DNA from 4 places in the Streptomyces sp. NPDC051136 genome. Region 4 is predicted to be linked to each of the others. Evidence: riboswitches for the same ligand, from Rfam matches in the RefSeq annotation. Region 4 holds a riboswitch; each other region holds the start of a gene.

The links. A riboswitch is a leader RNA that binds a small molecule or an ion and turns the genes downstream of it on or off. The one in region 4 is predicted to bind cyclic di-AMP.
Region 1: it holds a riboswitch for cyclic di-AMP, as region 4 does, so the genes downstream of both, ACIBCJ_RS00630 (LysM peptidoglycan-binding domain-containing M23 family metallopeptidase) here and ACIBCJ_RS35480 (M23 family metallopeptidase) in region 4, are expected to answer to the same signal.
Region 2: it holds a riboswitch for cyclic di-AMP, as region 4 does, so the genes downstream of both, ACIBCJ_RS25805 (transglycosylase SLT domain-containing protein) here and ACIBCJ_RS35480 (M23 family metallopeptidase) in region 4, are expected to answer to the same signal.
Region 3: it holds a riboswitch for cyclic di-AMP, as region 4 does, so the genes downstream of both, ACIBCJ_RS24480 (M23 family metallopeptidase) here and ACIBCJ_RS35480 (M23 family metallopeptidase) in region 4, are expected to answer to the same signal.

The regions. Positions count from the first base shown of each region.
Region 1 covers NZ_JBITFE010000001.1:153,471-158,099, reverse strand. Annotated here, with positions in the region: gene ACIBCJ_RS00640 (TetR/AcrR family transcriptional regulator) at 1-99, shown strand, start outside; gene ACIBCJ_RS00635 (SGNH/GDSL hydrolase family protein) at 127-912, opposite strand; gene ACIBCJ_RS00630 (LysM peptidoglycan-binding domain-containing M23 family metallopeptidase) at 1,116-2,042, opposite strand; cyclic di-AMP (ydaO/yuaA leader) riboswitch at 2,047-2,204, opposite strand; gene ACIBCJ_RS00625 (tyrosine-protein phosphatase) at 2,629-3,426, shown strand; gene ACIBCJ_RS00620 (DUF6126 family protein) at 3,448-3,567, opposite strand; gene ACIBCJ_RS00615 (XRE family transcriptional regulator) at 3,564-4,178, opposite strand; gene ACIBCJ_RS00610 (aspartate aminotransferase family protein) at 4,243-4,629, opposite strand, start outside.
Region 2 covers NZ_JBITFE010000009.1:185,435-190,063, reverse strand. Annotated here, with positions in the region: gene ACIBCJ_RS25810 (polyprenyl synthetase family protein) at 83-1,093, opposite strand; cyclic di-AMP (ydaO/yuaA leader) riboswitch at 1,807-1,974, shown strand; gene ACIBCJ_RS25805 (transglycosylase SLT domain-containing protein) at 1,979-2,470, shown strand; gene ACIBCJ_RS25800 (HAD family hydrolase) at 2,549-3,358, opposite strand; gene fahA (fumarylacetoacetase) at 3,658-4,629, shown strand, end outside.
Region 3 covers NZ_JBITFE010000008.1:354,625-359,253, reverse strand. Annotated here, with positions in the region: gene ACIBCJ_RS24490 (pitrilysin family protein) at 1-917, shown strand, start outside; gene ACIBCJ_RS24485 (pitrilysin family protein) at 914-2,302, shown strand; cyclic di-AMP (ydaO/yuaA leader) riboswitch at 2,493-2,657, shown strand; gene ACIBCJ_RS24480 (M23 family metallopeptidase) at 2,670-3,434, shown strand; gene ACIBCJ_RS24475 (GntR family transcriptional regulator) at 3,567-4,262, shown strand; gene ACIBCJ_RS24470 (HPr family phosphocarrier protein) at 4,543-4,629, opposite strand, start outside.
Region 4 covers NZ_JBITFE010000018.1:26,828-31,456, reverse strand. Annotated here, with positions in the region: gene ACIBCJ_RS35490 (PrsW family intramembrane metalloprotease) at 1-480, shown strand, start outside; gene ACIBCJ_RS35485 (aldo/keto reductase) at 502-1,446, opposite strand; gene ACIBCJ_RS35480 (M23 family metallopeptidase) at 1,595-2,638, opposite strand; cyclic di-AMP (ydaO/yuaA leader) riboswitch at 2,650-2,806, opposite strand; gene ACIBCJ_RS35475 (PP2C family protein-serine/threonine phosphatase) at 3,031-4,257, opposite strand; tRNA gene ACIBCJ_RS35470 (tRNA-Met) at 4,427-4,500, opposite strand; gene ACIBCJ_RS35465 (dihydrofolate reductase family protein) at 4,568-4,629, opposite strand, start outside.

The DNA of each region.
Region 1 (4,629 bases), on a different contig from region 4:
CAGGAGTGGGTGGACGAGGCGCTGGCCCGGGAGCTGGGCCTGGAGCGGGCGGTCCCGGCGTCCACGCGGCGTCAGGGGGCGCCGAGCGGACGCCGGTGACCCGGCCCGCCCCGCCTCGGGCCGGCCTCAGGCCACCGAGGCGAGCCACGTCTTGATGTCGTGCGGCGACAGCGTTCCCTTGGCCGTCACGTGGTCGCCCGACGACTCGCCGCGCAGCCGGCGGCCGATCCACGGCACCAGGTACTCGCGCGCCCACTGCACGTCGTCGCGCCGCACGTGCAGCGTGCCGCGGGGCGGCAGTGGCGGCCAGGGCTGGTCCGGGTCGGCCGGGACGGGCAGGCCGAGCGCCTGGCCCGCGCGCAGCGCAACCCGGGTGTGACCCTCCGGCGACAGGTGCAGCCGGTCGGCGTCCCACGCCCTGCGGTCCTGGACGCTGCGCAGCGACCACAGGTCGAGCACCGGGCATCCGTAGCGGTCGGCGATGGCGCGGACGTGTCCGTTGTAAGTGGCGATCTTGCCGCGCAGATGCTTGAGGACGGGCACCCCGCGGGTGTCGAACCCGGTGGTCACCAGGACGCGGCCGGCCGCGGCGGTCAGCGCGGCCACCGCCAGTTCGAACCGTTCGGCGACCTCGTCGGGGTCGGTGCCGGGCCGGATGATGTCGTTGCCGCCCGCCGCGAACGAGACCAGGTCCGGCGCGAGGGCCACGACCCGCGGGACCTGTTCGGCCACGATCTGGTCGAGGAGCCTGCCGCGCACGGCGAGGTTCGTGTACGTGAAGCCGCCCTCGGGGCGCCGGTCCGCGAGCAGTACGGCGAGTCGGTCGGCCCAGCCGACGAACGCCCCGTCGGGACCGGGGTCGCCGACGCCTTCGGTGAAGCTGTCCCCCACCGCCACGTACGACCCGATCACTGCTCTGCTGTCACTCTTCGAATCGTCTGCCACGTCGGCCCATGATTCACCTTGGAATGTGACCTACGCGACCGTAGGGCGGGGTTGACGGGCGGTGAGAAAGGCCACGCCTAAAGTGTTCGTCAATTCCGGAATACGCCGAAGGCCGGACCCGGGGATCGGGGTCCGGCCTTCGGGGCGCGAGGCCGCGCGGAAGCGGGTCGTCAGACGGAGACGCCGTGCGAGCGCAGGAACGCGATCGGGTCGATGTCCGAGCCGTAGTCCGGCGTGGTGCGGATCTCGAAGTGCAGGTGCGGGCCGGTCACGTTGCCGGTGGCACCCGAGAGGCCGACCTGCTGACCCGCCGTCACCGACTGGCCGGCGGAGACGGAGAGCGAGGAGAGGTGGGCGTACTGGGCGTAGTGGCCGTCGGCGAGCTGGATGACGACCTGGTTGCCGTACGCGCCGCCCCAGCCGGCCGAGACGACGGTGCCCGCGCCGACGGCCTTGAGGGAGGTGCCGGTGGGGACGACGAAGTCGGTGCCGGTGTGGTAGCCGCTGGACCACATGCTGCCGGACTGGTGGTACGGCGTGCCGACGGTGCCGCCCGCGACCGGGGAGGTGTAACCGCTGGTGGTGGCCGCGGACTGGGTGCCGGTGCCGGCGGACTCGGACGACTCGGAGGAGTCCGAGGAGGAGGTCTTCTCGGCGTCCGTCGACTTCTGGGCCGGCTTCTCGGCGGGCTTGTGCGAGGGCGCCGAGGACTTGGCGGCCTGGCCGCCGATGGACAGTTCGAGGCCCGGGTGGATCAGCGACGGGTCGGCGCCGACGGCCTCGCGGTTGTCCGCGTACAGCTTCTTCCAGCCGCCGTCGACGTCCTGCTCGTCGGCGATCTTCGACAGGTAGTCACCGCTCTTCACGGTGTACGTGCGGGCATCCGCGTTCTTCTCGGAGCCGCTCGCGGCGGTCTTCTTCGCCGACGTCGCCACGGACTGCACGGCCTGCTCGGAGACCGAGTGCGCCGGAGCGGCGTTGGCGGCGGCGGCGCCCATCAGCGGGAGCGCGAGCGCGGCGCCACCGGATCCGGCGATGGCGATGGTGCGGGTCAGGCGCATGGCCCTGGTACGGCGGTGCTTACCCTTCGCGGGCATGGCGAATTCCTCTCCGGCGCCTGCGAGGTGAGCTGTCGGGTGCGGGCTGGAGATGCCCGGCCGCGTCGAAACGCGGCTTTACCCCAAGCCGTTCCGGGAACCGGAACAGGCAGTTCTACCTGTGGGTCCCCCGCTCCTGCCGGGTACGGGTGGTCGATGAGTGCGGGCTCCGGTCGGCGGCAGGATTAGGCGTCCGTCCGGATCGGTGGTGAACGTAAGGGACCGGGACACGCACGGACAAGCGTGGGATTCCTTGGACGGGTGTTCCGATTGATCCTTTACGGGAACAAGCGGTAACCCTGCGTCGATTTCCGCCACCCCGCCTTTCCTGAAAGTCCTTGAGAACCAACTGAATTACGTGAACATGACGGACAACGCACCGTCACGGATATGACGCTGCTCACGCGCCCCTTTTCCAGCCTTCGCCATTTCAGGGCCAGTTGTCATCAATCCACCAATTCGGACAGATAACTCTTATCCGCCCGCAACAGCCCGCACCGAACGGCTTTCCCGTACGGGTGATGCCGTATCGTCGAGGTGCCCGTCGGCGAGCAGCGGCGGCGGCGCCGAGTGGGAGGAGCCCCCCGTGACGCAGCAGGTCCCGTCGACCGAACCCGAGCTGACCGGAGTGCGCAACTTCCGGGACCTGGGCGGACTGCCGACCGTGGACGGCCGGCGGGTGCGACAGGGCGTGCTGTTCCGCAGCGGCCACCTCGCGCACGCCACCGGGGAGGACACCGCCTTCCTGGCCACGCTGGGCCTGCACACGATCTTCGACTTCCGCAACGCGGCCGACCTGAAGCTCGAAGGGGCGGACGTCGAGCTGCCGGGCGTGCGCAACGTGAACCTGCCGCTGAGCGATCCGGCCGACGGCGCCGAGTTCTGGAAGATGGTCCGTGACGGAGACCTCGACCAGCTGCGCGAGCTGCTCGCCGACGACAAGGCGGCGAACCGGATGATCCACTCCTACCGCACGATGGTGACGGAGCGCACGGAGGAGCACTCCCGGGTCCTGCACGCACTCGCCGAGGACAGCGTCCCCGTACTGATGCACTGCGCGGCGGGCAAGGACCGGGCGGGTCTGTCGATCGCGGTCACCCTGCTCGCCCTGGGCGTCGAGCGCGACGCAGTCGTCGAGGACTACCTGAAGTCGAACGCCGCGCACCGCCGCTACAAGGTGCGCCGCAGCGGCTCCGCCGCCTCCGCCTACTCCCCCGAGGTCATGGAGCTGCTCAGCCCTCTGTTCGACGCGCGCGCCGAGTACCTGGCGGCGGCCCTGGAGACGATCGAGGAGACCTGGGGCGACGTCGACGCCTACCTGGAGCGGGGGCTGCGGGTCACGGCCGGGACCCGGGAGCGGCTGCGCGAGCGGATGGTGGACTGAGCCACCCGCCGGCGCACGACGTCACCTGGCGCCCACCTCGAACAGTAGGTAGAGGAAGCCGCCGAAGACGTGCCCGAGGGCGATGTAGACGAGCAGCCGCACCCACAGGGCGCGCGGGAACTTGTCCTCCATGGTGCTCATGGCGTCTCTCCAGGGGTCGGGCCGAGGCACAGGGCGGCCGTCGGGCTCTGCAGCAGGGTGTGGACGAAGAGCAGCTCGACCCCGTCGGGGTCCCGGGCCGCGATCCGGTGCGGGGTCATGGAGTCGAAGTGGGCACTGTCCCCCGCGGTGAGCCGGTGCTCGGTGTCCCCGAGGCGCAGGCGCAACCGGCCCCGCAGGACGTGCAGCCATTCCTCCCCGGGGTGCACCCGCACGACGTCGCCCTGCGAGCCGTACGGCACCTGGACGCGCAGGGCCTGCATGCCGCGGCCCGGCGCGCCCGCCTGCCAGTACGTCCAGCCGCCCGCCGTGGTGGGTTCCATGTCGGCACCCCGTACGACGGCGTCCCGGTCGGCGGTGCTCTCGCCCAGCAGCTCCGCGACGGTCGTACCGTAGACGCGGGCGAGGGCGAGCAGCATCGGCAGCGAGGGCTGGCGCTGCCCCGTCTCCAGGCGGGAGAGGTGGGCGGGCGAGAGCCCCGCGGCGCGGGCCGCGGTCTCCAGGGTGAGGGCGGCCCGCCGCCGCAGCTCACGGAGCCGGGGCGCGACGGCGGCGACCGCCCCTTCGGCGGGGCCGGTCTCGGAGGAGCTCATGGCTCCATTCAGCCCGCATCTTGCCTCAGAGGCAAATCTCTTGCCTCTGAGGCAAAAGCCACCCTCAGCGGTTGGCCACCGCCTGCTTGACCAGTGTCTTGCCGAAGTCCCACATCAGGCCACCGCCGTTGTGGGCGTCCTCCATCACGTCGGTGAAGGCGTCGACGAACCGGTCGGCGTCGTCGGTGTCGATGATCAGCGGCGGGATCAGTTTGATCACCTCCAGGTGGTCGCCGGACACCTGGGTCAGGATCCGGTGCCGCTGCAGGAGCGGCACGACCACCATCTGGGCGAACAGTCCCTTCCGTGCGGCCTGCAGCATCGTCCAGCGGCTGCGCAGCTTCAGGGAGCTGGGCCGGCCGAACTCGATGCCGATCATCAGCCCGCGGCCCCGGACGTCGGCCAGCAGCTCGTAGCGGTCCACCAGCGCCGCCAGCCGGGACTTCAGCCG
Region 2 (4,629 bases), on a different contig from region 4:
GGCGCCCGGCGCGAGGTCCGAAGGGATCAGCCGGTGGACGCACGCGTCGCAAGGCTCGCCCCCGGCTCAGGGCCGGACGGGGTCAGCCGGCCCGGTGGACCACCGCGTCGCACAGCTCCACCAGCGCCACCTTCGCGTCGCACTCCCGCAGCGGGGCCAGCGCGGCGCGGGCCTCCTCTGCGTACCGGACGGTGTCGCGGCGCGCCTGCTCCAGCGCGGGGTGGGCGCGCAGCAGGCGCAGGGCCTCGGCGTGCCGCGCGTCGTCGCTCAGGTCGGAGTCGAGCAGCTCGCACAGGGCGAGGTCCTCGGCCAGCCCCAGCCGGCCCGCCCGCTCGCGCAACCGCAGGACGGGCAGGGTGGGGATGCCCTCGCGCAGGTCCGTGCCGGGGGTCTTGCCGGACTCGTCGGAGTCGGAGGCGATGTCCAGGACGTCGTCCGCGAGCTGGAAGGCGACGCCGAGCCGCTCGCCGTACTGGGTCAGCACGTCCACCACCGTCTCGTCGGCGCCGGACATCATGGCGCCGAACCGGCAGGAGACCGCCACCAGCGAGCCCGTCTTGCCTCCCAGCACGTCCAGGTAGTGATCGACCGGGTCCCGGCCGTCCTGCGGTCCGGCCGTCTCCAGGATCTGGCCGGTGACCAGCCGCTCGAACGCGAGGGCCTGGACGCGGACCGCCTCGGGGCCGAGGTCGGCGAGGATCTGCGAGGCGCGGGCGAAGAGGAAGTCACCGGTGAGGACCGCGACCGAGTTGCCCCAGCGGGTGTTCGCGCTGGACACCCCGCGCCGCACGGCGGCCTCGTCCATCACGTCGTCGTGGTACAGCGTGGCGAGGTGGGTCAGCTCCACGACCACGGCCGAGGGCACGATCCCGGGGGCGTAGGGGTCGCCGAACTGCGCCGAGAGCATCACCAGCAGCGGCCGGAACCGTTTCCCACCGGCCCGCACCAGGTGCTGGGCGGCCTCCGTGATGAACGGCACCTCGCTTTTGGTTGCCTCGAGCAACCCTTCCTCGACAGCAACCAATCCGGCCTGGACATCGGCTTCCAGAGCCTGGTCCCGCACGCTCAGCCCGAACGGCCCGACGACGGTCACGAGGGGTCTCCTGTCTGCTGGTGTCTACTGGCGATTACCTGGTTTGTCGATAGGTCGCTGCCACCACTCAAGTCAGCGTATCCGGTCACGTTTCGATCACCGCTAGCGCCCACCGTTACAGGCCGGTCGGTATCGGATCATGAGCGATATGTTTTTGATCAGGTGATACGAGCAGATTCTGATCGAAATCGCACATCGCCAGAGGGGACGAACCGGACCCGGAACGGCGAGCGGGCCGGAAGCCGCCGTCCAAGATCCCACCACCCCCTCCAACGGCCCGCACTCCGAGAACGTCACCCCCTCGACGCCCGCCCGGGCACAGACACCGGCGCCCGCACCGGCACCCGCGCCCGCGGCGCCCGCCCGCGCGCTCACCACCCCGCTTCCCCTTCCACCGCGCTCGACACCCGAAGCCGCCCCCACCCACGGCCGGTTGGGACCTAGTTGGGCTTAATGCCCGTTTTGCCGTGCTTGTTGAGGCCAGTGAGTTGACTCACTCCGGACCGCCTGCGGGCAACCTCTCCACAACCTGTGCCCTCCCTTTGTCCCGCAAGCCAGTTGAGGGTTGGCAACAGCAAAGGATCAAGAGCCTCAAACCCCCCAGACCAAGGTCAACAGGCATGTTGGGTGATTCCTGCACTTGTTTCGGACATGTGCTCTCGCATACGTTCCCGGCCTGTCGGGCGGACGCCGAATCCTGCCATCGCCCGTCGCACAGTCATCCACCCAACACTTCGCAGGCAGGAGCGGGGGACCCAGGTAAGTCGCCGCGCCGGTCACCACCGGAGCGGCTCGGGGTGAAGCCGTACCCGTCAGGGCACGGCCGGGCACCTCCCCGCCCGAACCCGACAGCTCACCTCGCAGGCGTAAGGAGAGGGACACTGCATGTCTGCCAACGGTCAGAACCGTCACGCCCGCACCGGCCGCCTCGCTCGCAAGCTCGCCCTGGTCGGAACCGGTGCCGCGGTGCTCGCGATGCCGCTCGTCGGCGCCGCCACCGCCTCCGCGGCCACCCCGGCCGCCGCCACGACCGCCACCACGGCGGCGGTGACGTACCCGGACAACCTGGACGGCTGGATCCGCGAGTCGCTGGACATCATGGCGCAGCACGGCATCCCCGGGACCTACGAGGGCATCCACCGCAACATCATGCGGGAGTCCTCCGGCAACCCGCTCGCCATCAACAACTGGGACATCAACGCCATCAACGGCACCCCGTCCAAGGGGCTGCTCCAGGTGATCGACCCGACCTTCCAGGCGTACCACGTGGCCGGCACCTCCTGGGACCCGTACGACCCGGTCGCCAACATCACCGCCGCCTGCAACTACGCGGCCGACCGCTACGGCTCGATGGACAACGTCTTCAGCGCCTACTAGGCCGCACCGCCGGGGTGGCGCACCCAGCGGGGGCGCCACCCCGGCAACGCCTCACGGGGAGTGCCTCACGGCAGTGCCTCACGAGGTACCGAAGATCCGCTCGAGGACGACGGCCACGCCGTCGTCCTCGTTCGTCGTGGTGACCTCGTCGGCCACCGCCTTGAGTTCGGGGTGGGCGCCGGCCATGGCGACGCCGTGGGCCGCCCACTGGAACATGGGGATGTCGTTGGGCATGTCCCCGAAGGCGATCGTCCGCCGCCGCTCCAGGCCCAGGTGCTCGGCGGCCAGCGCGAGACCGGTCGCCTTGGTGATGCCGCACGGCTGGAGCTCCACGGTGCCGGGCCCCGACATGGTGACCGTCGCCAGGGAGCCGACCACCGCGCGGGCCGTCGCCGCCAACTCGTCGTCGGTCAGGTCGGGATGGCGCAGCAGCACCTTGCTGATCGGCGTGGACCACAGCTCCTCGCGCCGCTCGACGCGGACCGCGGGCAGGGTCGGGTGGGGCATCAGGTAGCCCGGCTCGATGAGCGTCAGCCCGTCGACGCCGTCCTGGTCGACGGCCGCGTGCACCTGGCCCACCTCGGCCTCGATCTTGCCGAGCGCGGTCTCGGCCAGCTCCCGGTCCAGGGTGACCGACCACAGCATCCGGTGCGCGCCGGCGTCGTACACCTGCGCGCCCTGCCCGCACACCGCGAGTCCGGCGCAGCCGAGGCGGTCGAGCAGGGCGCGCACCCGGGGGGCGGGCCGCCCCGTCACCACGAGGTGCCGCGCACCCGCCCCGGCGACGCGCGCCAGCGCGGCCAGCGACCGTTCGGAGACGGTGTCGTCGCCGCGGAGCAGCGTCCCGTCCAGGTCGGTGGCGACGAGTGAGTACGCGGTGCGGTCCATGATCAGAGAATACGGACACCGCACCCCTCCGACTCACCCGCGACCGCTTCCGTACGAGGACGGAGCGAGTGCGCTCGAACCCGTACGCGGATGCACGCGGACGTCCGATCATGCCCACAACCTCGTTGTCTTCCTTTTGTTCCGCTGTCCGCCGTCGCCGCGCCGTCGACCACCCGGAGACGGGGAAACGACTGCCCAAGACCGGTGGAGCACCCGTAACGTGTGGCCCGACCACGTGTCACGCGGCACACCCGGCGCGCACGGCGCACATGGCGAGCACGAGAGCGAGGCAGCACCCGATGCCCCCCTTCGATGTCCCCGAGGGCGACCCCTTCGGCCCGCACAACCTTCCGTACGGCGTGTTCTCGGTCCCCGGCCCGGACGGGCGGACGGAACGGACGGTGGGCGTCCGGCTCGGCGACCACGTCCTCGACGCGGGCGCGGCGGCCCACGCGCTCGGCTCGCCGTACGCGTCCCTGCTCGCGCAGCCCACCCTGAACCCGCTGCTGGCGGCATGGCGCACCGCCTGGTCGGACGTGCGGCGCGCGCTGACGGCGTGGGTGACGGTCCCCTCGCACCGCGAGACCCTGGAACCCCTCTTCCACCCGCTGTCGTCGGTGACCCTGCACCTGCCCTTCGAGGTCGCCGACTACGTGGACTTCTACGCCTCCGAGAACCACGCCCGCAACGTCGGCCGGATCTTCCGCCCCGAGGCCGCCGACCCCCTCACCCCGAACTGGAAGCACCTGCCGATCGGTTACCACGGCCGCTCCGGCACGGTCGTCGTCTCGGGCACGGACGTCGTACGCCCGTCGGGGCAGCGCAAGGCCCCGGCCGACGCCGCTCCCGTCTTCGGCCCGTCCGTCCGCCTGGACATCGAGGCCGAGGTCGGCTTCGTGGTGGGCGTGCCCTCCGAGCTGGGCAGTCCGGTGGCGCTCCGTGACTTCCGCGAGCACGTCTTCGGACTCTGCCTGCTCAACGACTGGTCCGCCCGGGATGTCCAGGCCTGGGAGTACGTCCCGCTCGGCCCGTTCCTCGGCAAGTCCTTCACCACGTCGGTGTCCGCGTGGATCACCCCGCTGGACGCGCTGGACGAGGCACGGGTGGCGCCGCCCGAGCGCACCCACGAGCTGCTGCCCTACCTGGACGACACGGACGACGAGCAGGACGGCCCCGGCGGCTACGACCTGCGGATCTCGGTCGCCGTCAACGGCCACGTCGTCTCGGAGCCGCCGTTCTCCACCATGTACTGGACGGCCGCCCAGCAGTTG
Region 3 (4,629 bases), on a different contig from region 4:
GCCGCCAGCGCTACGACAACGTCCCCTACGGCACGGCCTTCGAGAAGCTGACCGCCCTCGCCTACCCCGAGGGCCACCCCTACCACCACACGCCGATCGGTTCCATGGCCGACCTGGACGCGGCGACCCTGGAGGACGCGCGCGCGTTCTTCCGCACCTACTACGCGCCGAACAACGCGGTGCTGTCGGTCGTCGGCGACATCGACCCCGAGCAGACGCTCGCCTGGATCGAGAAGTACTTCGGCTCCATCGCCTCGCACGACGGCAAGCAGCCGCCCCGGGACGGTTCGCTGCCCGACGTCATGGGCGGGCAGCTGCGCGAGGTCGTCGAGGAGGAGGTCCCGGCCCGCGCCCTGATGGCGGCGTACCGCCTGCCGGAGGACGGCACGCGCGCGTGCGACGCGGCCGACGTGGCCCTCACCGTCCTGGGCGGCGGCGAGTCGTCCCGTCTCTACAACCGGCTCGTGCGCCGCGACCGCACGGCCGTCGCCGCCGGTTTCGGCCTGCTGCGGCTCGCCGGAGCGCCGTCCCTGGGGTGGCTGGACGTCAAGACGTCCGGTGACGTCGAGGTGCCGGTCATCGAGACCGCCGTCGACGAGGAGCTGGCCCGGTTCGCCGAGGAGGGGCCCACGGCCGAGGAGATGGAGCGCGCCCAGGCTCAGCTGGAGCGGGAGTGGCTGGACCGGCTCGGCACGGTCGCGGGCCGCGCCGACGAACTGTGCCGGTACGCCGTCCTGTTCGGCGACCCGCAGCTCGCCCTCACCGCCGTGCAGCGGGTGCTCGAGGTGACCGCGGAGGAGGTCCAGGAGGTCGCCAAGGCCCGCCTGCGCCCCGACAACCGCGCGGTGCTCGTCTACGAGCCCACCGCCCCCGCCGACGCCGACGCCCACGACGAGAACGAGGAGGCGGCCAAGTGACCGAGCTCGCCACCATGGAATTCCACGACCGGCCCCAGGCCGGCGAGCCCAAGCCGTGGGCGTTCCCGGCCCCCGAGCGCGGCAGCCTGGACAACGGCCTCACCGTGCTGCGCTGCCACCGCCCCGGTCAGCAGGTCGTCGCCGTCGAGGTGCTCCTCGACGCGCCCCTGGAGGCCGAGCCGTCCGGTCTCGACGGCGTCGCCACCATCATGGCGCGCGCCTTCTCCGAGGGCACCGACAAGCACTCCGCCGAGGACTTCGCCGCCGAGCTGGAGCGCTGCGGCGCCACCCTGGACGCACACGCCGACCACCCCGGCGTCCGGCTGAGCCTCGAGGTGCCCGCCTCGCGCCTCGCCAAGGCCCTCGGTCTGCTCGCCGACGCCCTCAGGGCGCCCGCCTTCGCCGACGGCGAGGTCGAACGGCTGGTGCGCAACCGGCTCGACGAGATCCCGCACGAGCTGGCCAACCCCGCCCGCCGCGCCGCCAAGGAGCTCTCCAAGGAGCTGTTCCCGGCCGACTCGCGCATGTCGCGGCCGCGTCAGGGCACCGAGGAGACCGTCGCCGCCATCGACTCGGCGGCCGTACGCGCCTTCTACGAGCGGCACGTCCGCCCGGCGACGGCCACCGCCGTGGTCGTCGGCGACCTCACCGGCGTGGACCTCGACGCGCTGCTCGGCGACACCCTGGGCACCTGGACCGGTTCGGCCGCCGAGCCGCGCCCCGTGCCCCCGGTGACCGCCGACGACCGCGGCCGGGTGGTCATCGTCGACCGTCCCGGCGCCGTCCAGACGCAGCTGCTGATCGGCCGTACCGGCGCCGACCGGCACGACCGTGTGTGGCCCGCGCAGGTGCTCGGCACCTACTGCCTCGGCGGCACCCTCACCTCCCGTCTGGACCGCGTCCTGCGCGAGGAGAAGGGCTACACCTACGGCGTCCGGGCGTTCGGCCAGGTCCTGCGTTCCGCGCCGGACGGCACGGGCGCCTCGATGCTCGCCATCAGCGGATCCGTCGACACGCCCAACACCGGCCCGGCCCTGGAGGACCTGTGGACGGTGCTGCGCAAGCTCGCCGCGGAGGGGCTCACCGACGCCGAGCGCGACGTGGCCGTGCAGAACCTCGTCGGCGTGGCGCCGCTGAAGTACGAGACGGCGGCGGCCGTGGCGAGCACCCTGGCCGACCAGGTGGAGCAGCACCTGTCCGACGACTTCCAGGCAACGCTCTACCGTCAACTCGCCGCCACGGGCACCGTGGAGGCCACGGCGGCGGTCGTGAACGCCTTCCCGGTGGACCGCCTCGTGACGGTCCTCGTCGGCGACGCGGCGCAGATCAAGGAGCCCGTCGAGGCCCTCGGCATCGGTGAAGTCACCGTGGTGGCGGCCGAGTAGCGGCACACGCGTGCGGCGGCCCTGGTGACCGGAGTGTCACCAGGGCCGCCGTTTGTCCGGATTGGGGGAGTGATCACCGTCTGCCCTGTGGCGTGCACTACAAAATCCCTGTTGCGTTTGAGAATTGAACACAGCCGCGTTTAGCGTCGTCCGGGCTGTTCGTCAGGCAGTGCGCCGCACCCGCGGCACCGGACAGTCATCGCCGAGTCCCCGTACGGCGCGAGCCAGGGGAGCCGGGGACCCATCGCAGTCCCTGGGGTGAATCGGACGCCCGCGCCCACGGCGAGGGGGTCCGTAGGAGACCTTCCTGCTCCGAACCCGTCAGCTAACCCGGTAGGCGAGAGGGAAGGAAAGGACAAGCCTCTACATGGCGTTCACGCGCGCCACCGGGAAGCACCGCCGTCCTGGACGGGTGCACCGCACCACCGCCCGCGCCGCGGGAGTCGCGGCCCTCGCCACCACCGGTGTCGTCGGCACCCTCGCCGCTCCGGCGCTCGCCGCGGAGCCCGCGGTGGAGCAGAGCGGCATCACCCCGGTCGTCACCATCGGCGGTTCCGTGGCCGACGAGATCGACGCCCAGGCCGTCGCCCAGCGGCAGGCGGCCGTGGACGCCGCCGCCCGCGAGGCGGCCCAGGAGGCGGCCCGCGAGCGGGCGGCCGAGGCGGCCAAGGAAGCCCGCGAGGCCAAGGAGCGTGCCGCGCGCGAGGCGGAGCGCAAGCGCCTCAACACCTTCGTCGCGCCGATCACCGCCTCCTACGTCTCCACCGCCTACCAGGCCGGCAGTTCCCTGTGGTCCTCCGGCAGTCACACCGGCATCGACTTCCACGCCTCCAGCGGCACCTCCGTGCACGCGGTCGGCGTCGGCACCGTCGTCGAGGCCGGCTGGGGCGGCGCCTACGGCAACCAGGTCGTGATCAAGATGCACGACGGCACGTACACGCAGTACGGGCACCTGTCGTCGATCGGCGTCTCGGTCGGCCAGTCGGTCGACGCCGGTCAGCAGATCGGCCTCTCCGGTGCCACCGGCAACGTCACCGGGCCCCATCTGCACTTCGAGGCCCGTACGAGCCCCGAGTACGGCTCGGACATGGACCCCGTCGCCTATCTCCGTTCCCACGGCGTGAACGTCTGACAGCGGCACCCTCCCGAAAGCCCCGGCTTCCCGAGCCGGGGCTTTTCGCATTTAATAACGCTTGATTGGCCGGTGGTTGCGCAACGCGCGTCAATCGTCGACGCTTCACGGGGGTCAAAGGGGAGGTCGGTCATGCGTATTCCGGCGCATTCGGTGTGCACGGCGATCCGGGACGACATCGTCTCCGGCGTACACGGCCGCGGGAGCCGGCTCACCGAGGAACTCCTCGCCGGCCGTTACGGAGTCTCCCGGGTGCCCGTCCGCGAGGCGCTGCGCACGCTGGAGGCCGAGGGCTTCGTGGTGACCAGGCGGCACGCGGGCGCGTGCGTCGCGGAACCGACCGAGCGGGAGGCCGCCGACCTGCTGGAGGCGCGCGCGCTCCTGGAGCCGCTCGGCGCTTCCCGGGCCGCCCGGCGGCGCACCGAGGCCCACCTCAAGGTGCTGCGCGGCCTGGTCAGGTTGGGGCAGGAACGGGCCAGGCAGGGCACCGGCGACGACCTGCGCTCCCTGGGCGGCTGGTTCCACGAGACTCTCTCCCGGGCGGCCGGCAGCCCTTCTCTGACGGCGCTGCTCACCCAGCTCCGCCACAAGATCGCCTGGATGTACGTCGTGGAGGCCCCCGCCGGGCCGGTGGAGTACTGGGCGGAGCACGGCGCGATCGCCGACGCGGTGGCCCGGGGCGACGGCGAACGCGCGCGGGCGCTCATGACCCTGCACGTCGAGCGGTCGGCGTCCGCGCACCGCCTGCGCTTCGCCTCAGGCGACGGACGGACGGGACCGGTGAGGAATGTGCAACATTCCGTAAACACGGCGATCTCGCGGCGGTAACACGGGTGCCTTACACAAAAGGGTGGCTGATTTTCGGCCGTGCTTTTCCCGCTGCCTCGTAAATGTGTGGCGGGCGTGAATATCTGTCCGGTCCGGGTCGGCCGACAAAAGACGAAAGGCCCGGCCGGTGTCCGGCGAGCCTTTCGGTGCTGCTGTTCGTACTGCCGTACTGCCGTACTGCCGTACTGCCGTACTGCCGTACTGCCGTACTGCCGTACTGCCGTACTGCCGTACTGCCGTACTGCCGTACTGCTGTATTGCTGTCCCGTGCTGCTGTCCGTCAGACGGTCTCGGGAAGCTCCTCGAGCCCCTCGGCGACCAGCTTCGCCAGCCGCTCCAGGGCGGCTTCGGCACCCTCGGCGTCGGA
Region 4 (4,629 bases):
GGGTGGCTGGCCCCCGCCGAGCCGTACGCGCTCGGCTCGATGCGGGCCCGCCGCATCGCCCGGCGGTACGCCCGCCGGCACGCCGGGAGGGAAGGGGCGCGGGCGGTGGCGCGGTACGAGGTGTACGCGACCTCGGTGGCTTTCCTGCGGCAGCGCGGGCGCCGGGGCCGTGCGGGCGCCGACTTCACCGTCCGGGAGCGGCACCTGCTGGACGCCCTGTGGCACCTGCGGGACGTGGCCCGTCCGGCGCTGGAGTACGCGGCCCGGGCCACGGCACCGCCGGCGCCCGTGCCGCGGCCGGTGCCCCCGTGGGCGTACCCGTACGGCGGAGCGGCCGGCGCGTACGGACCCGCGCCGGCGCCCGCCCCGCCAGGACCGTACGGCTCCCCCGCGCCGCACCCCCCGTACGCGCCCTACGCGCCGTACGCGCCCTACGCCTCATACGCCCCGTACGCGCCGCCGGATCCCAACCGGCCCTAGAGCCGCGACGCGCACCGCTGCTCAGGCGGAGGCCCGGGTGAGCTTCCCGATCTCGTCGTCCGTCAGCTTCAGCCCGGCCACGCCCAGCAGTGCCGGCAGCTGCTCCACCGTGCGGGCTGACGCGATCGGCGCCGCCACCGTCGGCCGGGCGGCCAGCCAGGCCAGGGCGACCGTGGCCACGGGGGCGTCGTGGGCCTCGGCGACCTCGTCCAGGGCGGCCAGCACCCGGCGCCCGCGCTCGCTCTCCAGGTGCTTCGCCGCACCGCCGGCCCGCGGGCTGTCCACGGCCGTGCCGGGCCGGTACTTGCCGGTGAGGAACCCGGACGCGAGGGCGTAGTACGGCACGGCGGCGAGACCGGCCCGCTCGGCGAGGTCGCTCAGCTCGCCCTCGTAGGTGTCGCGGGAGACGAGGTTGTAGTGCGGCTGGAGGGCGACGTACCGGGCGAGGCCCTCGCGGTCGGAAAACTCCAGGGACTCCGCGAGCCGCTCGGCGGAGATGTTGGAGGCGGCGATGTGCCGCACCTTGCCCGCCTTCACCAGGCCGTCGAGGGCGCCGATGATCTCTTCGACCGGCACCTCGGGCTTGTCGAAGTGGGTGTAGTAGAGGTCGATGCGGTCGGTGCCCAGACGGCGCAGCGAGGCGTCGGCCGCCGCCTTGATGTTCGCGGCGGACAGGCCCGGGTACTCGGGGTGCTGGCTGACCTTGGTGGCGAGGACGACGTCGTCACGGTTGCCGCGGGCCGCGAGCCACTTGCCGAGGACGGTCTCGGACTCGCCGCCGCTGTTGCCGTCGACCCCGGCGGAGTAGGAGTCGGCGGTGTCGACGAAGTTGCCGCCGGCCGCCGTGTAGGCGTCCAGGACGGCGAAGGACCGGTCCTGGTCGGCGGTCCAGCCGAAGACGTTGCCGCCGAGGGCCAGCGGGAAGACCTCGAGGTCGGAGGAGCCGAGCTTGCGCAGAGAAGTCATGTAGGGAGTCAACGACCGTACCGGAGCAGGTCATTCCGCGAGGCCCGCAAAAACCCCGCAAAACCACCGCGAACCGGCAGCCCTGACGTCGGGGGGATTCCGTCAGGACCGCCGGGGGCCGGTGGTGCGGGTGGGTCAGCGGAGCGGGTCAGGGAGTGAGGCCCTTGCCCAGCAGCCAGGCCATCGGGTCGATGCCCGAGCCGTCGGCCGTGTGCACCTCGAGGTGCAGGTGGGCGCCGGTGACGTTGCCGGTGGCGCCGACGCGGCCGATGACGTCGCCGGTGGCGACCTTCTGGCCGACGCTGACGTTGATGGACGACTGGTGCGCGTACCAGAGTTCGGTGCCGTCGTCGAGGGTGAGCACGGTCTTGTAGCCGTACGAGCCGTCCCAGCCGGCCGACGTGATCGTGCCGCTGTGGACCGCCTTGAGCAGGGTGCCCGTGGGGGCGGCGAAGTCGAGGCCGGTGTGGTGGCCCGAGGCCCACAGGGAGCCGGCCTGGTTGAAGGTCGAGGAGATCGTGTACGAGGAGGTCGGCAGCGTGTACTGCTTGGCCAGCTTCGCGAGCCGCTCGGCCTCGGCCTTCTTCGCGGCCTCCTCCTCCGCCTTCTTCTTGGCGGCGGCGGCCTTGGCCTCGGCCTTCTTCTCCGCCTCGGCGGCGGCCTCCTGGGCCTTCTTCTCGGCCGCTGCCTGCGCCTCGGCGGCGGCCTTGGACTCGACCTGGGCCTGCTGCTGCTCGGCCTGCGCCATGATCCGGGCCCGCAGCGACTCACCGGCGCCGGCGGCGGAGGTGCCCTCGCCGGTGTCCGCGGCGGCGGTGACGCCGATGCCGCTGAGCGGGGTGGCGGAACCCTCGGGCTCCGGCTCCTCGTCGCCGCCGGGCATGAGCGAGCCGACGTTCGGCAGGTCGGGCATGGAGATGGACACCGGCGGCTTGCCGGTCTGCGCGCTGGCCATGCCGCCCGCGCCGACGGCGGCTATGACACCGACGCCGAGGACGGTGGAGCTGCGGGCGAGTCCGCCGCGCTGCTTGGCGACGCGGTGCCGGCCGCGCACGGGGCGGATGGACTCCTCGGTGGGATTCCACTCCTCCCAGGGGCCCTCTTCGGCGCGGTGGGCGTCGTAGCCGAACGTGTCGGTGCCGTGCCCGCTGGGCACGAACGGGGCCTCGGGGGCAGGCCGGTTGGACGCCACGTGGGCGTACTCCTTTCCTTCCTTTCGCCTACCGGGTTAGCTGACGGGTTCGGAGCAGGAAGGTCTCCTACGGGTGTGCGCCGACCGTGATTCCACGGCGGCATACGCCCGATTCACCCCAATGTGGTGGTTCCCCGGTTCCCTTGCGGGATTCGGCGCGTGCGCACGGAGCCGCCTTCTGTGACGGCTGGGACGACCGCGCTGCGTTATCGAACGTTAATAGACCCGAGCCTCCGATTCCAAGCCGTTCCTCTTGATCGTTAACGAGAACGGCCGGGACTTACCCCTCAGGGCCGGTGAAATCTGGGCGAGTTGACCCGGCGTCGGTATTCCCCTTCACGCCACTTTCTTCTGACGGTGCGTCAACCGTTATGCGCAGGGAGGTCGCCCCGTCACGGCTCGTGACAATGATCATGATCGCCCCGCCGGGGCCGCCGTACGGCGAGCAGCGCCATGTCGTCCGCCATGCCGCCCCCGGAGTGCCGGCGCACGTCCTCGGCCAGGGTGTCCAGCAGTGTCATCGGATGTCTGAAGACGCGGCCGGACAACCGCGCCTGCGGATCGTAGAACTCGCCCTTCGCGTCCCGGGCTTCGGTCAGCCCGTCGGTGTAGAGCAGCAGGGTGGCGCCACCGGGGAAGGCGACCTCGTCCGCCCGGTCGGGCCACACGCCCAGCTCGCCCATGCCGAGCGGCAGCGCCGACTCACGGGCGGGCAGCGCCCCCAGCGTCCCGTCCGCGTAGAGCAGCAGGGGCGGCGGGTGACCGCGGTTGACGATGCGGACGGTCCCGGCGCCGTGCGGGAGTTCGGCGAGCACGGCGGTGGTGAAGCCCTCGAAGGCGTCCAGTCCCTCCCGCCGGGTGCCCTCGCGCGCCAGCGCCCGCTCCAGCCGCTGCGCCACCGCCTCCAGCGTGGCCTCCTGCTCGGCGGCCTCCCGGAAGGCACCGATCACCACGGCGACGGCGGCGACCGCGCCCATGCCCTTGCCGCGTACGTCGCCGACGATGAGCCGGACGCCGCGGGCGCTGTCCTGCACCGCGTACAGGTCGCCGCCGATGAAGGCGTCGGCCTGCGCGGCCTGGTAGCAGACCGCGATCTCGAAACCCGCGATCCGCTCGGCGGGTTCGGGCAGCACGGCGCGCTGGGCGGCCTCGGCGATCTCGCGCACGGAGACGAGGCGCTCGTCGCTGCGGCGGACCAGACCGTTCACGAGGACGGCGAGCACGGCGACCGTCGCGATGGTGATCAGCTCGGTGAGGGAGTCGACGTAGTGGGCGACGCCCTTGCCGAGCTGCAGCCCGATGACCGCGGCGACCACGGCGACACCGGTGAGGGCCGTGCCGCGCCGTGAGTAGAGCGGGGCGGCGATCAGGGGTGCGGCCGTGTAGAGGGGGCCGGCGGTGAAGTACCTCGGGGTGAAGACGTCGTACAGGATGGCGACGGCGATCAGCAGCACGGGGAGCGCGTGCACGAAGGCCCGTCCGTATCCGGTCCGGCGACGCGGGGGCGGCCCGGCGGGCGGCCCCTCGTCCCCGAGGCCGGGGTCCGGCACGGGATCGCCGGGGAGCCTGCCACCGGCCCTGGCGGCCGCTCCCTCGTCCTCCACGTCACCTGGCCGCACCACTTCGTCTCCCGCCACCCCGCACGTTCGCGCCGCTCGCCGTCCAGGGCTCCAGGTTTCCGGGAGCGGGGGCGGGGGGCGAGCGGTGAGGGGCCGACCGGATGACACGGTGCGCGGCGAAACGCACCGAGGGCCGGAACCCTTTCGGATTCCGGCCCTCGGCCTTCAGTAGCGGGGACAGGATTTGAACCTGCGACCTCTGGGTTATGAGCCCAGCGAGCTACCGAGCTGCTCCACCCCGCGTCGTTGTGTTCACCACTGTACGTCATCCCGGGGGCGGAATGCACATCGGTATGTCTCCTGAGGTGTCCTACCCCTCCAGATGGCGGTTGGGAGCCTTGGCACGTGCCTCGTACTCGGCCAGGACGACGA